2 regions of the Paenibacillus sp. FSL P4-0184 genome follow, and region 2 is predicted to be linked to the other one. Evidence: riboswitches for the same ligand, from Rfam matches in the RefSeq annotation. Region 2 holds a riboswitch; the other holds the start of a gene.
The links. Region 2 has a riboswitch for cyclic di-AMP ahead of MKY52_RS06490 (hypothetical protein). Riboswitches for the same ligand answer to the same signal wherever they lie in the genome.
Positions count from the first base shown of each region.

Region 1: it holds a riboswitch for cyclic di-AMP, as region 2 does, so the genes downstream of both, MKY52_RS14030 (TrkH family potassium uptake protein) here and MKY52_RS06490 (hypothetical protein) in region 2, are expected to answer to the same signal.

Region 1 is NZ_JBBORN010000001.1:3,202,436-3,205,999, forward strand. Features, by position in the region: gene MKY52_RS14025 (CPBP family intramembrane glutamic endopeptidase) at 1-1,193, opposite strand, end outside; cyclic di-AMP (ydaO/yuaA leader) riboswitch at 1,508-1,689, shown strand; gene MKY52_RS14030 (TrkH family potassium uptake protein) at 1,824-3,119, shown strand; gene MKY52_RS14035 (potassium channel family protein) at 3,133-3,564, shown strand, end outside.
Region 2 is NZ_JBBORN010000001.1:1,523,892-1,527,455, reverse strand. Features, by position in the region: gene MKY52_RS06500 (hypothetical protein) at 51-503, opposite strand; gene MKY52_RS06495 (hypothetical protein) at 543-1,052, opposite strand; gene MKY52_RS06490 (hypothetical protein) at 1,069-1,560, opposite strand; cyclic di-AMP (ydaO/yuaA leader) riboswitch at 1,694-1,859, opposite strand; cyclic di-AMP (ydaO/yuaA leader) riboswitch at 2,280-2,469, shown strand; gene MKY52_RS06485 (hypothetical protein) at 2,660-3,076, shown strand; gene kdpF (K(+)-transporting ATPase subunit F) at 3,203-3,280, shown strand; gene kdpA (potassium-transporting ATPase subunit KdpA) at 3,293-3,564, shown strand, end outside.

The sequences.
Region 1 (3,564 bases), 1.7 Mb from region 2:
GTAAATGATAATACGATGAACATAAGAGTCTGCACCCCTAGCAGCACGAATGCCCAGACGTATCCAGCGCGGATACTATCCAAAACATATTTTCCATAGCCAGGCTCTTTAGCACGAGGCCATGGGTTCATCCCCTCTTCTTTTTTCCATAGGCCGTCCCCTCCAACTAAAGAAAAATAGAGCAGGGAGGACATTAGGAGGCTATATAAGGCATAAATGATGAACATAATGATGGAAGTTATCTGAGCCTCGAGTCCTTCGCTTGAGGATTCAGGGAGCATATTATAGGTGCTGATCATCATGATTACAAAATAAGCTGAGCTTAGGAATATTCCACGCTTAAAGGAGGTATGTTCTCTTCTAAGTATGCTGTAGATGAGTGCCAGAATTCCTAAAGCTAAAGTAGGCAAACCGTAGCCGAATAAAGTAAACTTTTCCGCGAGAGAGGTCTGGTCCTTTACATAGGAGGTATGCCAGGATGGAGCGGTGAATCCTGCTTTAAAGCTGGATACCTGTTCGCCAGTGAAATCGAAATAATAGTGTAGTAAGGATTCGCCGATCTGAACGGAACGATCTGTATACACGAGCCCGTAATTTCCCGTATTCGATTCAATTTGCAGCTTGGCGGGATTTACATCCCATTCCTGAAGCCAGGGACGGGCAAGATTTTCTTTTTGTGCAAGTGATAAGGTAGTACCCTTGTCCTCTTCTTTTGCACTGGTGGATACATTGTTTGGTAATCCGGTACCTGATCCTTCTGCACTTTGTTTGAAGGCGACAACTGCGCCAGTGTACATATTGAGGTCAACGGAGATCAGTGGCTCTTGTTCCTCTGAAGGACTAAGTGTTACACGAAAGATGTCAAAAGGATATCGTTGATCCAATTTCTTTTTTGTATAGTCCTCCAAAAGCTTCTCGCGGGACATATAACCATAAAAGGAAGAGTCCGTATCGTACAGTACATTCCACTGATCGGTTGGTGCTTTGGTGTAGTTCAGCTTTTGTTCTGCGAATGATATGGCTTTGTCGCTGGCTTCCGCCTTACTGATGACAGTAGTATCTTCCCCGGCAGGGCTATTTAGCACCGAGGGAGCAATCTGAAACATAATAAATAGAATAAGACCGATAATGCCCGAGATGATGAGCCTCTTGGAGAGGGCACGTTGCTGTAAGGGCTGGCCAACGGGATTCATGTAACGCCTCCTTGTAAACTGACAATGTTATGTTCCATTATAGTATTAGTGCCATGATAGTTACAAAAATCATCGTATATTCTTTTTATGGGTAATAGAGATATTATAGAATAGGTAACTGAATATATACCATGAATTTAAGGTGATTATTTCTTCATTTTTCATGAAAATCGATGCAATTGCAGGGAAAACACGGAAAAGTGATGAGAAAAGGCACTCCTAGTGGTACATCCTCTCCAAACCGCATTTTTCATATGAATCACCATTAATAGTGTCTTTGTGATTTATCGAAATAACATATATAATTTGTATGCAATTGTATATAGCCGAATTTCAGGTGAAAACGGGGGAACCATAAGAAGTAATGAAAAGATGATTATACGCCATAGGCGTTGTCTTTATTCATCAGGGGTGAATTTCGTTCTAGGAACGAATAGGGCAGCCTGCACAGTCCGAATCCGTCAGCTAACCTCGTAGGCTAATTTACTGCAGGAACCAAGGGTAGCATTGGTTTTCCAGTGCTTTTTTTGTTGGAATTCTTTAAATTTTGATAAGAGGGTGAGCGTAGTGGCTTCACAGTTTCGCAGGGTTTCTGAATCAAAGTTCCTGAAGCTCTCTCCGCCTCAGATTATGGTGCTTGGTTTTGCATCGATCATTCTGATTGGAGCCTTGCTGCTAATGCTTCCCATTTCGAGTACCAGCGGGAATGATGTTAGTTTTATTGATGCGTTGTTTACTGCAACATCGGCCACCTGTGTGACAGGACTTGTGGTGCTGGACACCGGGACGACATTCACCATTTTTGGGAAAACCGTAATTATGGTGCTTATCCAGGTGGGCGGCTTAGGGTTTATGACAATGGCGACCTTATTTGCCATGATGATGAAACGCAAAATTTCCTTGCGGGACAGACTGATCCTTCAGGAAGCAATGAACCAAGGCTCTATGGAGGGGATTGTTCGACTGATCCGGAGAGTACTTATTTATTCCTTGGTCATCGAAGGCTGTGCAGCGGTGCTTCTGTCCATACGCTGGGCGTTTGATATGCCACTTGGAAAGGCCATTTATTTTGGAATATTTCATGCGGTGTCTATGTTTAATAATGCTGGATTTGATATTTTCGGGGATTTCCGGAGTTTAACCGATTATGTATATGACCCGCTAGTGAACATCGTGGTGATGTTTCTGATTGTCTCTGGCGGTATTGGTTTTATTGTCATGTCGGATCTGGTGGAGTTTCGTGTCAAACGTAAATTATCTTTGCATAGCAAAGTTGTACTCTCCACCACTGCAGGGCTTATTCTTATCGGCGCTTTGGTTATTTTTATATTTGAATTTACGAATCAGCGCACACTGGGGAATTTAAATTTCGGCGGCAAAATATTATCGGCATTCTTTCAGTCCGTATCGCCCCGAACCGCTGGCGCCAACACGGTGGATATTGCCGGATTGCGGCAAGCCTCACAGTTCTTTATGGTTATTCTTATGTTTATTGGTGCATCTCCTGGATCAACAGGTGGCGGGGTCAAGACTACAACCTTTACGATTATGATTGGTGCAGTAATCGCGATGCTGCGCGGACGTGAAGATGTTGTACTGTTCCGTTATCGATTGGCGCAAGAGCGTATCTATAAAGCGTTGACGCTAACATTACTCGCTTTGCTATTGGTCCTCACGGTGTCGATGTTACTGTCCACAACAGAGGATAGTAATTTCTTAGCGATATTATTTGAGACGACCTCAGCTTTTGCCACAGTGGGACTAACCATGGGGCTGACACCTGAACTGTCTGTCTTCGGCAAGATTCTGATCTGTCTGACCATGTTTGCAGGTCGGCTAGGTCCATTAACATTAGTGTATGCGCTTGGACCTAAACAGGGTAAACCATTGTATAAGCACCCAGAAGGTAAAATAATTATTGGATAGGAGTTAATCCGAAATGAAAGCACAGCAATTTGTAGTAATCGGTTTAGGCCGCTTTGGCTCAAGCCTTGCACTTGAGCTGATGGAAATGGGCTACGAGGTGCTCGGCATTGATCACCATGAGGAGCGTGTGGAGGAAATGAGCGATCATCTGACGCATGCGGTAGTGGCTGATGCTACAGATGAAGGAATTATGCGCTCGCTCGGCGTACGGAACTTTGACTGTGGGATTGTAGCGATTGGCGACAATATGGAACGAAGTATTCTGGCGGCGATTTTGTTAAAAGAGATTGGAGTCAAGCAAGTGGTAGCCAAGGCGATCTCGATCCTTCATGGTCGTGCGTTGTCCAGGCTGGGCGTGGACCGGGTTATTTTTCCGGAGCGGGATATGGGCATTCGTGTGGCACATCAGCTCGTGACACCCAATTTGCTGGATTATATTGAACTG
Region 2 (3,564 bases):
TGAGTCCAATATATCCTCCGTACACTCAAATGTCGTTTCCTTTTGAGGGATTAGACAACGGATAGATTACCACTATGCAGCAAATCCACTTGAGCAGTCAGTTGCTCCCGCACACGCCTAAGCTGCGCTTTTAGTACAGGAACACTCTTTTGCAGAATGATGCTTATTTGAGGTAAAGATAGCTTTAGGCCATACCACATCACTTTTACGAGTTGTTCCTCCCAAGGCAATGCCTTGGCAGACAGGAGAGACCGGCGTGCGTAATAATCGGCGCATTGTCGGATACAAGAGCGGTAAGCTTCGATAGAGAATAGCTGGCTGTCGAAGCTTTTTTGACGGAATATTTTATGAAGCTCTTTAAAGGTACGGATAGTAACCTTCTCAGCTTCTGCTGATTGTTGTAACAACATGTAACTGAGCATATAGATATCATTCGTACACTTTTGAACACACTCTGCAAATATAGTTCTACGGGGGGATTCGGCAGGTAAGGGGTCAGGCATGATAAACACGATCCTTTCAGAATTGTTTATGGGATGAACCTATAATATAGAAAAGTAAGAAATGGATTTGTTGATAAGCTCGGCGGTATCAGGTTCTGGATAACTATGTTTTTGAAGCGCAACACTGGATGGTTTATAATATAGCCGCCCTCCTTTGGAATCTCTCCCACCAGCGACAGCTCTATACAGACGACCTTGCTCAATGTGCCCTGCCAAGGATTTACCCTGCAGCTTGGCTTTTAAATCCTGTAAAGCACCTTGCACTAGCTCAAACTGAGTCTGATCCCACTCTGAACCATGGGTACGTACTTTATCTATCGCTTCCTCTAGCCGGCAATGGTATATCATTCTGAGAAAAGAACTCCATTTAATAAGATCGAAGGTTTTGGTATTGGCAGAGATAAGACATGCTCCCCAGCTGCTACCTCCTTTACAGGTAAGTTTCAGGATGCCATAACGGCTGCCTTGATCAGCCTCCATTCCATAATGAATAGGCTCAGGTGAATCAAAGACGAATACTTCTATGCGAGATAGTCTTCGCTGGTCCATGACAGTTTTCTCCTCCTTAGGTTTCCAAAAGCTTAAGATCTACATGGTGAATGTCATTAGCCTTCTCTATACAGGCGAGCATTTCAGCTTCATTCTCACAGACTGCGGCATGCTCTAGCCATAGTCTGAATTTCTGTTTGCGTATAACGGATAAATGTAAGGGAAAGGTGTTGCGGGATCTCATTACGTACCAACCGGCTGCAACATCTTTCCACGGTTCCTTAAAAGCGGTGAGCCACGGAAAACGTTGGTGTGCTGACCAATCCTGCAGCTGTTGCTTTTCTCGGATACTTTTATATATTTCGTATATAATTGTTCGGTCCATACAGTATTCACAGGTAGATGGGCTGCTGAAATGGCGAAGTGATTCAATCTGCTTCTGACCAAAAGCATAGCCGACAATAGTTCTGTGATGATCCTCTTCGAACCACAACGCTCCAAAGCAAACATAATTTAGACTTATCGGCTCAAGTAGCCCTTGCTGAGTTCCCCAATAATAGTGTTTCATTCCTTTCACCCCGTCCAGCATGCTATCACCTTATAGAATCAGGTAACGCAAAAACCGCAGCAAGAGGAGGACCTCTGCTGCGGTTTTGGAATACAGGTATACACACACCTGTGCCAAAGCGTGGCGGATCAAGGGTCTCTCTCTTTACGCTTACGAGGTTAGCTGTCGGATTCGGACGGTGAGAGTCGCCCTACCTATGTGAGACTTGAACAGTCTCCTTCGGATTCACCCCAAGTAGGCCATGTGGCCTGATGGTTCCCCCGTTCCCTGCAAATACAGGAACTCAGCGTTGAATGTATTTTGTGAAATAGATTCAACCCGAATCATACTCTTTTCAAGGTGTTTCTGTAAAAACAGAAAGTGTTCTTTTGAGCGCGATTTAAACCAAATCCTGCCTACTACGACGGAAAAGGGAACCAAATAGGTATTTATTGCGAGTTATCGGGCTTCTTCCTCGCTTAATCTCGACTTCTTGTTTTCTTACCTATAAAGGCGATTTTTTGAGATTTCTACATTTGTGGTGAATAAAATCACATGGTATGCCCGTTTTTCGCTAATGGATTAAAACTCGAGTAAACAAGAGATATAGAGAGATTGGATATCAAGTAAGCGCTATCCAATACGAAAATAGTTTTTAATTTGCATTATTTTGGCATCAATCAGGTTTTACAATTCTTCCTGCATAAGGGTATGATTACTCCTGTTTCAACAACAATCGAATATTTGATCCGCTTAATTTCCGATAAGGAAAGCGGGGGAACCAACAATCGGCAGACGATGTGAGAGTCGGAAGCCGGTTATGGGGTGAATCCTGTAGAAGGTGCGAGTGAGCTCGCATCTATACAGGTAGGGCGACTCTCACCGCCCGAATCCGACAGCTAACCTCGTAAGCGTATGGAGAGAGGATGAGTGCAATGTGACCGCTAGCGAGCCACAGAGGAGAATCCTTTGTGGCTTTTTGCTGTGCTTTTTTAAGCAAAGCATTTATGGAAAACCTCACGAAGAGGTCGTTATATTCATCATTAGCGGTAGCTTTTCTTTCAAGATCATGGTGATCAAGCTCTGATCTTACAAGTAAAGCATTTGAGGAGAATAAGAGATGACAGATCAGAATGAATATGTACTGGTATGTGCGCCAACGAAGGCAGGCGAACATTTTATTAAGCTTCTAAAATTCAGAGGCATTAAGATGGCCGGATTGACCAACAACTTGCCTGAGAAGGCCCTACTCGAAGAGATGGGGATTGAACAAGTCGTTCTAGTTGATACCCGCCATCAGAATACTTGGTTTCGCCCGCCGTTCCCGGTAGGACGGGTATATCTGTTCGAGAGCAGCTTTACGTTATGCTGCCGCTACATTCAGATGTGCCGCACCTGGACGACACAGCCGATTTTTGTAATCACAAGCTCAATAAATCCTAGATTGGTCTATAAAAGACTTGGTGCAAGTTATGTAATCTATTCTCATAGTGGTGATGCTGATTTTCTAATCGATAAATCACCTCATCAAGGATAAAAGAAGGAGTGCGGGAGATATGATGGATCTGTATATGGTAGCTTCGTTAGCTGTAATTTACGGGTTGTTTTATGGATTTATGCGCTGGTGCGCAGGTGTAGTTGAGGATACAGGGAGGGATAAGTTGTGATTCTAGTAATCGCTGTTACCCTACTGTTGTTTGTATATCTGGTTTACGCATTGATTCATCCGGAGAAATTTTAAGGAGGGGCATTCATGGGCATTTTGCAAATAGTTGCTGTAATCGTAATTCTTATCTTGCTGGTTAAGCCGATGGGCACGTATTTATATTATGTATTTTCTAATGAACCGAACCGTACGGATCGATGGTTTGGAGGCATGGAAAAAGGAATTTATAAGCTGATCGGCCTGAAAAAACGGGACGGAATGTCTTGGAAGAAGTATGCGCTCAGCTTTGTGTTAACAAATATCGTATTGGTTACTTTCAGTTACATTGTTCTTAGATTGCAGCGGGGATTGCCGTTAAA